Regions from separate parts of the Pseudoalteromonas sp. MMG022 genome, predicted to be linked through region 2. Evidence: predicted binding sites of a transcription regulator. Region 2 holds the regulator's gene; the other holds the start of a gene.
What was found. The regulator MetJ, encoded in region 2, represses methionine synthesis genes. The targets are predictions, from matches to a motif close to TAGACGTCTAGACGTCTA.
Positions count from the first base shown of each region.

Region 1 (7,459 bases), on a different contig from region 2:
TAACTAGCCACTCGCTTTGTTGCTGCTGACCGCGTGCTGTAGCATCCCACTTCGCATACACATCTTCTGGCACTTCAAATGCACCGTGCTCCCAACCTAAGAACTCACGTGCAGCTTTAATTTCTTCATCTCCTAGCGGCGCACCGTGGCAATCATGGCTGCCAGATTTATTTGGAGAGCCATAACCGATCACTGTTTTACAACAGATCAGTGTTGGCTTGTCTGATTCAGCGCGAGCAGCCTCAATTGCAGCTTTAATTGCTTCACTGTCGTGACCATCAACATTTGCGATAACATGCCAGCCATATGCTTCGAAACGTTTTGGTGTATCGTCGCTAAACCAACCTTCTACTTCACCATCAATTGAAATGCCATTGTCATCCCAAAACGCAATAAGCTTACCTAGACCAAGTGTGCCTGCCAGTGAACACGCTTCATGAGAGATCCCTTCCATCAGGCAACCATCACCTAAAAACGCATACGTGTAGTGATCAACAATATTATGCTCGCCACGGTTAAACTGCGCCGCTAATGACTTTTCAGCAATCGCCATACCAACCGCATTGGTGATACCTTGGCCTAGAGGGCCTGTCGTTGTTTCGATACCTGGCGCATAACCATATTCAGGGTGGCCTGGGGTTTTTGAGTGCATCTGGCGGAAATTTTTCAGATCCTCAATCGATAACTCATATCCACTCAAGTGAAGCAAAGAATAAATTAGCATTGAGCCATGACCATTTGACAGAATAAATCTATCACGGTCAGCCCACTCTGGGTTACTCGGGTTATGCTTTAGATAGTCGCGCCAAAGCACTTCAGCGATGTCCGCCATGCCCATTGGGGCACCAGGGTGACCAGATTTGGCCTTTTGAACCGCGTCCATTGACAGAACACGGATTGCATTTGCAAGTTCTTTGCGAGATGGCATGAATTCTCCTACCTTTAAGTTTGTTATGCGCGGGTGTTGAAAGACCCCATTCTTACTTATTTTTGGGCCAAACTGCAACGGAAAATGCCAGAAAAAATTGCTTAGACCCGTGATTTTCGGGCCTTACAAGGCATTTTTATGAATTTGGACGTCTAGGCGTAAAAAAACTAGGCATGTGCTCAAAATTTCGTTAAAATACCCGCCTTATTTTTTTCGCGCTTATCCATGTTGTTTGTGAAGCGCAATGTTTATGAGCATAAATGAAATGGCAAAACACTTATTTACTTCTGAATCAGTTTCTGAAGGTCATCCGGATAAAATCGCCGATCAAATTTCTGATGCGGTACTTGATGCAATCTTAGAACAAGATCCAAAAGCACGTGTTGCGTGTGAAACTTACGTTAAAACCGGTATGGTTATGGTTGGCGGTGAAGTTACTACAAGCGCTTGGGTAGACATCGAAGAACTAACACGTAAAACTGTTCGTGAAATCGGTTATACACACTCAGACATGGGCTTTGATGCTGATTCATGTGCTATTTTAAATACCATTGGTAAGCAATCACCTGATATTAATCAAGGTGTTGACCGTGCCCGTCCTGAAGAACAAGGCGCTGGTGACCAAGGTCTAATGTTCGGTTACGCATGTAACGAAACTGATGTGTTGATGCCTGCCCCTATCACATATTCACACCGTTTAGTGCAACGCCAAGCTGAAGTTCGTAAAAGTGGTGAACTTAGCTGGTTGCGCCCAGATGCAAAGTCACAAGTTACTTTTGCATACGAAAACGGTAAAGCTGTAGGCATTGACGCGGTTGTACTTTCAACACAACACTGTGACACTATCTCACAAAGCGATTTAGTTGAAGCAGTCATGGAAACTATCATCAAGCCAGTACTTCCAGCTGAGCTTGTGACGCAAGCGACAAAGTTCTTCATTAATCCAACAGGTCGTTTCGTGATCGGTGGGCCTATGGGTGACTGTGGTTTAACTGGTCGTAAGATCATCGTTGACACGTACGGTGGTATGGCTCGTCACGGTGGTGGAGCTTTCTCTGGTAAAGATCCTTCGAAAGTCGATCGTTCAGCGGCATATGCTGCACGTTATGTTGCTAAAAACATCGTTGCTGCTGGCCTTGCTGATAAGTGTGAAATTCAAGTTTCTTATGCTATCGGTGTTGCAGAGCCAACATCTATCAGCGTTGAAACATTTGGTACTGGTAAACTTGAAGAAGCACGTTTGATCGAGATTATTCGTGATCACTTCGACCTACGCCCATACGGTATTTTAACCATGCTAGACCTAGAGCGTCCAATTTATCAGCCTACTGCTGCATATGGTCACTTCGGCCGTGATGAATTCCCTTGGGAGAAAACTGACAAAGCTGAGGCACTAAAAGCAGCAGCGGGTCTTTAAGCTTCAAACATACGTTCAAAAAAAAGGTGCCTAATGGCACCTTTTTTATTGCGCGCTTATCTCATATTTTGTAGCTTTTTGGCCACATATTCACTTGGAGATTGACCGTACCAACGCCGTACAGCGCGATTTAGAGAGGCCTGTTCGGCATAACCCAACAGCTCGCTCAAAGCCTGTTTGTTTAATACCTCACAGAACAAAGTAAATCTGCGTTTTCGTTCTTGCTCCACCAGCTTACTGAAACTCAATCCATGCAGCCTTAAATGCCGTTGCAACGTTCTTGCTGATGTGCCTGTCATATGCGCCAACTGCGACACCGACATGAGCTGTAAGTCACAGCTATGTAGGGTTGGTTGCAACTTAGCAAGCCAGCTTTGACCGCTATTGTAGGCGCGTTGTAAATCTTGGATCAGCGGATACAAATTAGCATTAACTAGTTCATTTTTAGTTAGAATGGGTAAATTTAAAAACTCACTGTCAAAGGTAATTGCATTACGGATAGCCTTGTCGCTCACCTTGCAGCCGAACCAAGGTACTAAACGCTGTAATTGTGTATCTGTACAGTGGCTGGTGAGTTCAACATGATGAGGGGAAAGAGTTTTTCCGGTGATCTTGCGTACCATCGCCACCCAACCGGTCATGTTTCGCAAAATCGCATGGCGATTGTTTTCATAAGGTTGCCATACAATACAGCCGTGACTGTTTGCTTGACTAAATTGACACACTCCAATATCTGCCACTGTTTTATCAAACATTAGCAATGCATCTAATGCTTCAAATAGCGTAGATGAAGACTCAACTAAATATCCCAGCAAACCATAATGTGCACTATCGACTTGTTTACCCAGCTCAAAGCCCCATAGGGGATCACCGTGCTGCACTGCCCCTTTATCTAGGGCTGTAAAATATTGCCACATGGGAATTCGGCTTTGTTCCAACACTTTTGTTGGTAGGTATTCAGCGATGACTTGGCAGTATTGCCGACAAACATCAAACATAGTGGCGCAAAATGACAAAAATAAAATAATTAAGGTCAAGTATGCCGCCTATTTCCAAGTTACGCTAGTACAAGGATTTCATAATAATGCCAGAAGGTTATGAGACTGCTCGATATATTTATTACCTTACCTTTGGATAGCCAGCTCACTTTATCCCAGTTTTGTGACTCAAAAACCTTAGCCAAAATTTTTAACGGTACATTTCAAGCCTTGCCTAGTATTAACCAGCAAACAAGGCGGCAGGTAACAATGCGGGGTCACTCCTTCGTTGAAGTTATCACACATTCAAGTGCACAGCGTCTGTGCTATCAAATTGAAGGCCATGGACCCATTAAACATCACCTAGGCGTGATTTCATTAACCAAAATGAATACCCATCTGAGGCTCAGATATCAGATATTTGGGCTCAGCAATACACTGCTGCCCAATTGGTTACTGAAATTGATACTACTTTATGACTTCAAAGCAGCAATGCGCCGCTTAAGGAAACTCAATCATGCAAGCTGAGTATATCCTTCTGGCACTTGGTCCTGTGTTTGCGATGGCAATCTTATTGGAATATCACAAAGCACAAGCCGGTTATACGTTCAAAGAGCTTATATTAAATGCGAGCTTGGCTTTGTCGCATCAGGCAACAGATCTACTCTCTCTCACCTTACTCATGCCATTTTTTCATTGGCTTTACCAACACGGAGCCATCTTTACATTTGAGCTCAACGGTTACACCATACTTGCAGCGTTTATCTTACAAGACTTTTTATACTATTGGTTTCACCGAGCAAGCCACCACTGTAACTGGCTATGGGCAGCTCACGTTGTACACCATAGCTCTATCAACATGAATTTCTCGACCGCAATGCGGCAAAGCCTTTTTTATCCCATGGTGGGTATGTGGCTATTTTGGTTACCTTTGATTTTGCTGGGCTATTCACCCGAACTGGTTATGACCATCGTCGCACTCAACCTCGCTTATCAATTTTTTGTACATACAGAACATGCACCAGAGCTGAAGTGGTTTGGAAAAATTTTTAACACTCCCACTCACCATTGTTTACACCATGCCCATAACGCCTGTTATGTAGATAAAAATTTTGCTGGAGTATTGATCATTTGGGATAAGTTGTTTGGCACATTCGTCCAACCCAAGTCCTCACACCCTCCTAAATACGGCGTTACCGACCGGTTATACAGCCTTTCATTTGTCGATGTGGTTTTCACGCCTTGGCTGGTACTCATACGAAATATGCAAAATCAGCCGCGACTAAGAGATAAATTAAACCTATTAATAAGCAGTCCCAAAAAGCTTGGCTAGGGCCTGTGGAATGGCCATTCCGTGAGGACCCTAGCTGCGCTATGAATTAAATGATGGTTTTTCTGGTTCGCAGATGATTGTAGTCGTCTTTAATGTAGGACTTTTTAATCTCTACCAATCGCTCGTAGTTTTGTTGAAAGTAAACCGGTGTTGGAATGGATGCGTCCTTAAAGCTGATAAATGCGCCATATGCACCATCTATTTCAGTACTTCGGCTCGCTGCTATCCAATCCATCGCTCGGTTCGTGTCAACATAAACCGTATTGTTTTGTAGCTCTAGTTTGTCTTTAACACTTTCATTCCACCAAGTTTGATATTGAATGGTATACAAGCAATCACGGTACGGAAACGATACACCAAGTGCTTTACTCTCTTCTTTAAGGTTGTTGTAGAAATCTCCTACTATCGCGCCCAAAGTCACATAGCTAAACAACCCAACGGAAGGGTTGTCGGCTTGAAGGAGTGGAGATGTTAAGGACATCAGCAACTGCTGATACCCCTTATCACTGAGCCCTTTATGCTCAACCAGCTTAGAGGTGATTTTGTGCGGTGCGGGCGCGTCATAATCCGGTGTAAACGCTTGCTTATGCTGTTGTAAATCTTGATGTAAAGGCACATCTTGATCTGCAAGGCTCTCTCTTGCCCAATTACTAAGTAGCGTATGATCATAACTATACATAGGTGTACTACTGGCTTTTGCTTTTCCTTTGGGCTTCACTTTGCCACCTACCTTGGTGCATGTGATCTTTGGCTTAGCAACATTACTCTTAGTAGGCCCAAATGCCTGATCAATAAAGTCTCGCATAGCCTGCTCTGTTCCCTGCCAATAACCATACATAGTGCATGGATGGTGCAATTCATCATATGGCAGCGCTGAGTTTTCAGCGTTTTTTGCAATCGCGTTAATCTTCAAGTTTGTGCCCAACAGATCAGGTGTATCAGTCGCCTCAATGACCTCTTCCCACGCTTTGAGTATTTCTAGCGTCGGCTTTTGACATAAAGGTGCATAACGACCTTTTTTAGGCTTTGACAATGCATTCCAAACAACTTCAAAGCGATGTATTTCATCAGGTAATTCGAATGTTTTCACTTGTAACTCGGTGACAATCCCCCAACTCATGCCACCGCCGCCACGCAGTGCCCAGAGAATATCAGGTTCGCAGCTTTCGCTCACTTCTACTACTTCACCATTGCCGAGCACCACAGTCGCGGCAACTAAGTACTCACAGCACATACCATATTTGCGTGTCCATGGACCCCAGCCTCCACCTTGAATGTAACCCGTTAAACCAACCGTGGCGCACGTTCCATGGGCTATCATACGCCCACATTCAGCCAGCTTAGGCGTTAATTGATAAAACCGATACCCTGCACCGATTGTTGCCACTTCCGTAGAAGAGTCGTAGCTGAAGTGTTTGATGCGACTCACATCAATTAATATGGTATTGCTGCCACTACACTCCCCTTCGTGATCATGACCACCGGCTCGCACTCTGATGGGCAAATTATATTTTATCGCTAACTTATAGATAAATTGCACTTCAAGCGTCGACTCACACAATGCGATTGCAAAAGGGTGCTGTTGAAAACGCGTATTGAAGATCATGGCTTCAGTTTGATAATTGTTCAGCCCAGCAACATCACTCAAGCCATTAAGCAGCTGAGTGAGCAGACGTGACTGACTAAAGCCACCTTCAATGGCGGCTTGATAGAACAACTTAAAGTTATTCACCGTCTCAGCGTATACAGCTTGCACTTCACGCCGCTGATTATGTGGGTCTGGTGAGTCTTGTGAGGCTCTTTGGGTTAGGTGCTCCGTTAATCCAACAACAACATCTTGTATCCGTGATTGTTCACTATGCATGCTTATGTATCCTTGTACTTATAGCTGAGATCAGCATTTAAGTATTATGGATTTTCAGAAGATGTCCTATTACAAAACATTACATCAAACACAACCTTAATAACCTCAGGTTTTAAGCCCACCGAATAACTAACCTGAACTCGGGATAATAGATATGAGAAAACCAATTAAATCAATGCACTGTGTGAAAAAGGCATACAGTACTGTATTTTTTGTGTAGTTCAAGGCGAGTTCGTGTATGTAATAGCGAATTCAACGCAGAAATATGCAAAAAGCACAGTGCTGTATCATGTAGCTTATCCCGAGTTCAGGTTAACTTGTTACCACGCTTACTGTTGATGAGGTAAACGGCCATGAGAGCGAGTATTGCGCCGACTAACACCGGTGGCGAGAGTGGCTCAGAAAAGTACCATGCCGATAGCCCCATTGCCGATGCGGGAACCACAAAGATAAATGAGCTAGAGCGGTTAGAACCTAATTGCTGATTTGCTAAAAAGAACACACTGGTTGCGACACTCACAACAATCACAGACAAAAACAACATATGCTGCCAATAAAAAGTCGAATACTGAGTCACACTACGAAGCGGAGAATAGTCAAATGCAAAACCATAGCTCACAAGCGTGGCACTGGCATACATCAACGTACTAAACAGTAAAAAATCTGCAAAACGAGTACCTTGCTGGCTCACCAAGGTTAAAATAGCCCAAGTAAACGAGGCCATAATAAAATAGGCGTTGCCTGTGGCGATAAGCTGCTGGTAGTTGAACTGCCAAATTTCAATCATACACAACCCACCAGCAAGACCGAGCGCTAAGCCGAGCGCCTGTCGCTTTTTGATGGTTTGCTTAAACACTAAAATGGTCAACAAAAAGGTCAATACCGGATTGGTAGTGGTAACCAGCATGCCTCCTTTGCCCGGCAAACCATCATGTAACCC
Region 1 covers NZ_JAKFZQ010000009.1:56,939-64,397, reverse strand. Annotated here, with positions in the region: gene tkt (transketolase) at 1-928, opposite strand, end outside; gene metK (methionine adenosyltransferase) at 1,194-2,345, shown strand; gene L1070_RS10320 (AraC family transcriptional regulator) at 2,402-3,382, opposite strand; gene L1070_RS10315 (hypothetical protein) at 3,443-3,850, shown strand; gene L1070_RS10310 (sterol desaturase family protein) at 3,840-4,655, shown strand; gene L1070_RS10305 (FAD-dependent oxidoreductase) at 4,702-6,519, opposite strand; gene L1070_RS10300 (DMT family transporter) at 6,827-7,459, opposite strand, start outside.
Region 1: the regulator MetJ is predicted to act here: its motif matches at 1,074-1,091, upstream of metK (methionine adenosyltransferase).

Region 2 (7,459 bases):
TACCAACGCGCTTTGAACGTTTTACTGTATTGATCTCTCCGCACGTAAACAAAGATGCGCGTGATCAGTATGAAATCCGCACCCACAAACGTCTGATCGACATCGTAGAACCAACAGATAAGACTGTAGACGCTCTAATGCGCCTAGACCTTGCTGCTGGTGTTGATGTTCAAATCAGCCTGGGTTAATCGGAAGATTAGAGAGGTTTTAGGAAAATGGCATTAGGTCTAGTCGGTCGTAAAGTGGGTATGACACGTATCTTCACTGAAGATGGTGTATCTATCCCTGTGACAGTTATCGAAGCGACGCCTAACCGTGTTACTCAGATCAAATCTGACGCAACAGACGGTTATGAAGCGCTTCAAGTTACTGCAGGCGAGAAAAAAGCAAGCCGTGTAAACAAAGCAGCAGCGGGTCACTTCGCTAAAGCAGGTGTTGAAGCGGGTCGTGGCCTGTGGGAATTCCGCCTAAATGGTGGTGAAGGCGATTTTGAAGTAGGTGCTGAACTTACAGTTGAACTTTTCAACGACGTAAGCAAAGTAGACGTAACTGGTACTTCAAAAGGTAAAGGTTTCCAAGGTGGTGTTAAGCGCTGGAACTTCAGCATGCAAGACGCTACTCACGGTAACTCTTTGTCTCACCGTGCTCCTGGTTCAATCGGTCAAAACCAATCACCTGGTAAGGTGTTTAAAGGTAAGAAAATGGCTGGTCAAATGGGTAATGTGCAAACAACTACTCAGAACCTTGAACTAGTACGTGTTGACGCTGAGCGTAACCTGCTTTTAGTTAAAGGTGCAGTACCTGGCGCTATCGGCGGTGACGTTATCGTTAAACCAGCTGTTAAAGCATAAGTCCTGGAGATTTAGTGATGGAATTAGCAATTAAAGGCGCTGGCGCGCTTGAAGTTTCCGAAGCTACTTTTGGACGTGAGTTTAACGAAGCATTAGTACATCAGGTAGTTGTTGCTTATGCAGCAGGTGCTCGTCAAGGTACTCGTGCTCAGAAGACACGTTCTGAAGTAAGAGGCGGTGGTAAGAAACCATTCAGCCAAAAAGGTACTGGCCGTGCTCGTGCTGGTACAATCCGCAGCCCAATTTGGCGCAGCGGTGGTGTGAGCTTTGCAGCTAAACCGCAAGATCACAGCCAAAAAGTTAACCGTAAGATGTATCGCGGTGCGATTAAGAGCATCTTGTCTGAGCTTGTTCGTCAAGAGCGTTTAGTGGTTGTTGAAAACTTCGGTTTAGAAGCACCTAAAACTAAAGAGCTTGTAGCTAAGCTTAAAGAGCTTGAGCTTAAAGACGTGCTTATCGTGACTGAAGAAGTAGATGAGAATCTATTCCTTTCTGCACGTAACCTTTATAAGGTTGACACTCGTGATGTAGCTGGCATTGACCCAGTAAGCCTAATCGCTTTCGATAAGGTACTTATTACTGCAGGTGCTGTTAAGCAACTTGAGGAGGCGCTAGCATGATCCGTGAAGAACGTCTTTTAAAAGTAATTCTTGCTCCACACATCTCTGAGAAAAGCACTATCGCTGCTGAAGAGAACAACACGATTGTTTTCAAAGTAGCTAAAGATGCAACTAAAGCTGAAGTTAAAGCTGCTGTTGAGAAGCTTTTTGAAGTAGAAGTAACTGGTGTTCGTACTTTGAATGTTAAGGGTAAAACAAAGCGTACTGGTATGCGTTTCGGTCGTCGTTCAGACTGGAAGAAAGCCTACGTTACTCTTAAAGAAGGTAGCGAGCTAGACTTTGTCGGCGGCGCCGAGTAATAAGGGGAGTTAGAATTATGGCACTTCAAAAGTGTAAACCAACTTCTGCGGGTCGTCGTCACGTCGTTAAAGTGGTTAACCCTGATCTACACAAGGGTAAGCCATACGCTCCGCTTTTAGAGAAAAACTCTAAATCAGGTGGTCGTAACAACAACGGTCGTATCACGGTTCGTCACATCGGTGGTGGTCACAAGCAACACTACCGTGTAATTGACTTTAAACGTACTAAAGATGGCATTCCAGCTACTGTTGAGCGTTTAGAGTACGATCCAAACCGTAGCGCAAACATCGCTCTTGTATTATATGCAGACGGTGAGCGTCGTTACATCATTGCACCTAAAGGCCTTAAAGCCGGTGATCAGATCCAGTCTGGTGTTGATGCACCAATCAAAGCTGGTAACACATTACCGATGCGTAACATGCCTGTAGGTTCGACTGTACACAACGTAGAATTAAAGCCAGGTAAAGGTGCTCAAATCGCACGTTCTGCTGGTGCATACGTTCAAATCCTAGCACGTGAAGGTCAATATGTGACTCTACGTCTTCGTTCAGGCGAAGTTCGTAAAGTTGAGTCTGACTGTCGCGCTACCTTAGGTGAAGTAGGCAATGCTGAGCATATGCTTCGTTCACTAGGTAAAGCAGGTGCTAACCGCTGGCGTGGTATTCGTCCGACAGTTCGTGGTGTTGCCATGAACCCGGTTGATCACCCTCACGGTGGTGGTGAAGGTCGTACTTCTGGTGGTCGTCACCCTGTGTCTCCATGGGGCAAGCCTACCAAAGGTGCTAAAACACGTAAGAACAAGCGTACTGATAAATTAATCGTACGTCGTCGTACTAAGTAATAGTTGAGGAATTGCCATGCCACGTTCTCTCAAGAAGGGTCCATTCATTGACCTACACTTGCTGAAGAAGGTAGAGAAGGCGTTGGAAAGCGGTGACAAGAAGCCTATCAAGACTTGGAGCCGTCGTTCAATGATCATCCCTAATATGATCGGATTGACCATCGCAGTCCATAATGGTCGTCAGCACGTCCCTGTATTTGTTTCGGACGAAATGATCGGTCACAAACTAGGTGAATTTGCACCTACACGTACTTACCGCGGTCACGCTGCGGATAAGAAAGCTAAAAAACGTTAATCGGAGGGTATGATGGAAGCATTAGCTAAACACAAATTCGCCTCTGGTTCGGCGCAAAAAGCACGTCTAGTAGCAGATCAGATCCGCGGACTACCGGTAGATCGCGCTCTAGAAATCCTGGCGTACAGCCCTAAAAAAGCGGCTGTATTAGTTAAAAAAGTACTTGAGTCTGCTATTGCTAACGCAGAGCACAACGAAGGTGCTGACATTGATGAGCTACGTGTAGCTACGATCTTTGTGGACGATGGTCCTACAATGAAACGTATCATGCCACGTGCTAAAGGACGCGCAGACCGCATCCTTAAGCGTACAAGCCACATCACTGTTGTGGTTTCGGATAGCTAGGAGATATAAGTAATGGGACAAAAAGTTCATCCTACTGGTATTCGCCTAGGTATCTCTAAACCTTGGGTTTCTACCTGGTACGCGAATACAAAAGATTTCTCTGCACAGCTTTTTGGCGATCACAAAGTGCGTCAATACCTTACTAAGGAATTGAAAGCAGCTTCTGTGTCTAAAATCGTTATCGAGCGTCCAGCTAAATCAATCCGTGTAACAATTCACACAGCTCGTCCTGGTGTTGTTATCGGTAAAAAAGGCGAAGACGTTGAAAAGCTTCGTCAAGCTGTAACTAAGATTGCGGGTGTACCTGCTCAGATCAATATTTCTGAAGTACGTAAACCAGAGCTAGATGCACAATTAGTTGCAGATGGCATCGCATCTCAGCTTGAGCGTCGTGTTATGTTCCGTCGCGCTATGAAGCGTTCGGTACAAAATGCAATGCGCATTGGTGCTAAAGGTATCAAAGTTGAAGTAAGCGGTCGTCTAGGCGGCGCAGAAATCGCACGTTCTGAATGGTATCGTGAAGGTCGTGTACCTCTACATACTCTACGTGCTGATATCGATTATGCAACTTCTGAAGCGTTAACCACTTACGGTATCATCGGTGTTAAAGTTTGGATCTTCAAAGGCGAAGTAATTGGTGGTTTACCACTAGTTCAAGAGCAAGAGAAGCCAGCTAAACGTGCGCCGAAGAAAGCCAAAAAAAGTGCTAAGTAAGAGGTAGCGATTAATGTTACAGCCAAAACGTACAAAATTCCGTAAAGTGCATAAAGGCCGCAACCGTGGTCTTGCAAACAGCGGTAACAAAGTAAGCTTCGGTTCTTTCGGCTTGAAAGCAACAGGTCGTGGTCGTATGACTGCTCGTCAAATCGAAGCAGCTCGTCGTGCTATGACACGTCACATCAAGCGTCAAGGTAAAATCTGGATCCGTGTGTTCCCAGACAAGCCAATCACTGAAAAGCCGCTTGAAGTTCGTATGGGTAAAGGTAAAGGTTCTGTTGAGTACTGGGTTGCTGAAATCCAGCCAGGCAAAGTACTTTACGAGATGGAAGGTGTTTCTGAAGAGCTTGCTCGTGAAGCATTCAACCTAGCTGCTCGTAAATTACCTTTCAAAACAACATTTGTAACTCGGACGGTAATGTGATGAAAGCTAGCGAACTTAAAGACAAAAGCGTAGAAGAGCTAAATGCTGAACTTCTAGAGCTACTACGTGAGCAGTTCAACCTGCGCATGCAAGTGAGCACTGGTCAGCTAGCTCAAACTCACGAGCTGAAAAAAGTACGTCGCAATATTGCGCGTGTTAAAACGGTTATCAACCAGAAGGCAGGTGCATAATGAGCGATAAGATCCGTACTCTTCAAGGTCGTGTACTAAGCGACAAGATGGACAAATCTATCGTTGTTGCTATCGAGCGTCAGGTGAAGCACCCTATCTATGGTAAATTCATCAAGCGTACAACTAAGTTGCACGCACACGACGAAAGCAACACTGCTAAAGCAGGCGATACAGTTACTATCCGTGAATGTGCGCCGATTTCTAAAAAGAAATCATGGACTTTAGTTGAAGTAGTTTCACGTCCTAAGCAAGCTTAATTTTAGTTTTAAACTAAGTTAAACTTTGTTTTCAAAAGCCTCGGCCTCGGTCGGGGCTTTTTGCGTTTTGGGCGATGTTTTTATTTCGTGTCCGAGGCCTGTTTACATATCTCGAATTCAACCTATCGTTTTCAACTTTTAGTTGGCTGGATATAAGGGGTTGAACAAGAGCATGCATTTATAAAGGTTAGTATCTAATACAGTGAGAATTATTCGGCTAGAAAGTAACAACGGGTCAGGCCGATACAGATGTATTTTGGTCTATGTTTAAATAGTGCGAGCAGGCGCTGTGAGCACCGATAATAGGCGTTTTCGGCTATGGCTGCGCCAGTAAGTTGTAGCCTCTAGATGTTGTTATCTACGGCTACAAACTTTGGCATGAATAGTGATTAATGAAGCTCTATTGAGAAAAAGAGGGCTTCATCGAAAGTTGTTTACTCTTCGTTGATGATGGGTACTTCAAGCCCCATCTCTTCCATGATCTTACGTACTTCTTCTGGCACCTTTTCAGGATTATCTTTTCTCAAGTCCTCATCACTGGGTAGCGGCTGGCCAGTAAAAGCATGTAAAAAAGCTTCACATAATAGTTCGCTGTTTGTGGCATGGCGCAAGTTGTTTACTTGACGGCGTGTGCGCTCGTCAGTAAGTACTTTTAATACGTTTAGCGGGATAGAGACGGTTATTTTTTTTACTTGTTCAGATTTTTTACCGTGCTCTGCATATGGGTGAATATACTCACCATTCCATTTAGCCATAGTGTTGTTATTGCCTCAGTGTTGGGAATGCTAATAAGACTGGGTTCGTCAACGCGTTTACTCACTATATGGCATAAACTCCTAGATATACCTATGATAGTTTATTCAAAAACGCAGTCTTATTAGCAATACAAGTTTGTTAAGTGGCGAAATTTTATCGGTTTAAAAAAGATAGTCAAATACTAGTTAAATAGCCATTTAGAGGTATAAATGTTTTGACTTCTAACTTTTGATCATCTAACCTTTTAGACGTCTAAACATCCAACTATCTAGGTGATGATATGAGTGAGAGTGGAAAGTCTACCATCGCAGTACGTTATGGCATTGATGCTGATAAGCACCACGGTGCTGTTGTGCCGCCGTTATATTTGTCTACGACTTATTCGTTTGCTGATTTTGATACCAAACGTGATTATGACTATGGTCGTAGCGGTAATCCAAACCGCGATATTTTGGCGCAAACATTAGCGCAGTTAGAAGGCGCAGAGCGAGGCATTATTACTGCAACGGGAATGGCCGCAGTGCACTTAGTCACTCAGCTACTCAACCATGATGATACTTTAGTGATCCCCCATGATTGTTACGGCGGCAGCTATCGTTTATTTACCTCTTTGCAAAAACGTGGGTTGCTAAAGCTTGTGGTATTAGATCTTACAAAAGCGCAAAGTTATGAGCAGATCCTTACGATAAAGCCTAAGTTGGTTTGGATTGAGACACCGAGCAACCCTATTTTACGACTCACTGACATTGAGGCCGTAGCCAAAGTTGCTAAACAAGCAGGAGCACTGGTAGCGGCCGATAACACATTTTTATCCCCTGCATTGCAAAATCCGATCAAGCTAGGTGCAGATATTGTGGTGCACTCTACAACCAAGTATATTAATGGTCACTCGGATGTTGTTGGAGGTGCGGTTGTTGCTAAAACTGCAGAACTGGGTGAGGAGCTGGCTTGGTGGGCGAATAATATCGGCATTACGGGAGCGCCTTTTGATAGCTACCTAACCCTAAGAGGGTTACGCACCTTAAATATTCGTTTAAAGCAGCATCAAGAGAATGCACTGGTTATTGCGAAATACCTTGAACAGTCTCCTTATGTCAGTCAAGTTTATTATCCGGGCTTGGAGTCTCATCCACAGCATGAACTTGCTAAGAAGCAGCAGTCGGGTTTTGGTGGCATGGTGAGCTTTGATATTAAAGGTGGTCTTAAGGACTCTGCTGCGTTTTTAACGAGCTTAAAGCAGTTCTCATTGGCTGAGTCACTGGGTGGGGTTGAAAGCTTAATATGTCACCCTGCGACCATGACGCACGCAGGAATGGAACCGCAAGCTAGATTAGAAGCTGGTGTTGGTGATACCTTGATCCGTATTTCCGTCGGCATTGAAGATGTAGAGGATCTCGTCAAGGATCTTGAACAAGCCTTTGCAAAAGTACAGCCTGGATCTGCACACGCATCAGATGAAGGTAAAGCATTTAAGTTAACGCCGGCTCATACGGCATTGTGGTAAGACGATGACAAAAGTTGTACATAAATTTGGTGGTTCTAGCTTAAGTTCTGCCGCACGTTATCAAGCAGTAGCGCAAATTGTGTTGGGCCAGTGCCTAGCTGGTGACTGTGTTGTGGTGTCTGCCGCAGGGAAAACCACCAACACCTTAGTAAAGCTTTGGCAAAGCTATAAGCAAGATGACAACCAAGGGTTCAGCGATATTTTACTACAGTTGGAAAATCATCAAAGTGAGCTTATCGCAGCCTTGTTTGTAGGTCACAATCGCAGCGATTTACTCGCGCAGTTAGATAATGAGCTACAAACCATTACTGAACAGGCTAAACATGGGGTGTTACATGAAGCCACTTTGCTAGCTCAT
Region 2 covers NZ_JAKFZQ010000014.1:50,049-57,507, reverse strand. Annotated here, with positions in the region: gene rpsJ (30S ribosomal protein S10) at 1-188, shown strand, start outside; gene rplC (50S ribosomal protein L3) at 216-851, shown strand; gene rplD (50S ribosomal protein L4) at 869-1,471, shown strand; gene rplW (50S ribosomal protein L23) at 1,468-1,770, shown strand; gene rplB (50S ribosomal protein L2) at 1,788-2,612, shown strand; gene rpsS (30S ribosomal protein S19) at 2,629-2,907, shown strand; gene rplV (50S ribosomal protein L22) at 2,920-3,252, shown strand; gene rpsC (30S ribosomal protein S3) at 3,265-3,966, shown strand; gene rplP (50S ribosomal protein L16) at 3,980-4,393, shown strand; gene rpmC (50S ribosomal protein L29) at 4,393-4,584, shown strand; gene rpsQ (30S ribosomal protein S17) at 4,584-4,841, shown strand; gene metJ (met regulon transcriptional regulator MetJ) at 5,276-5,596, opposite strand; gene metB (cystathionine gamma-synthase) at 5,878-7,101, shown strand; gene metL (bifunctional aspartate kinase/homoserine dehydrogenase II) at 7,106-7,459, shown strand, end outside.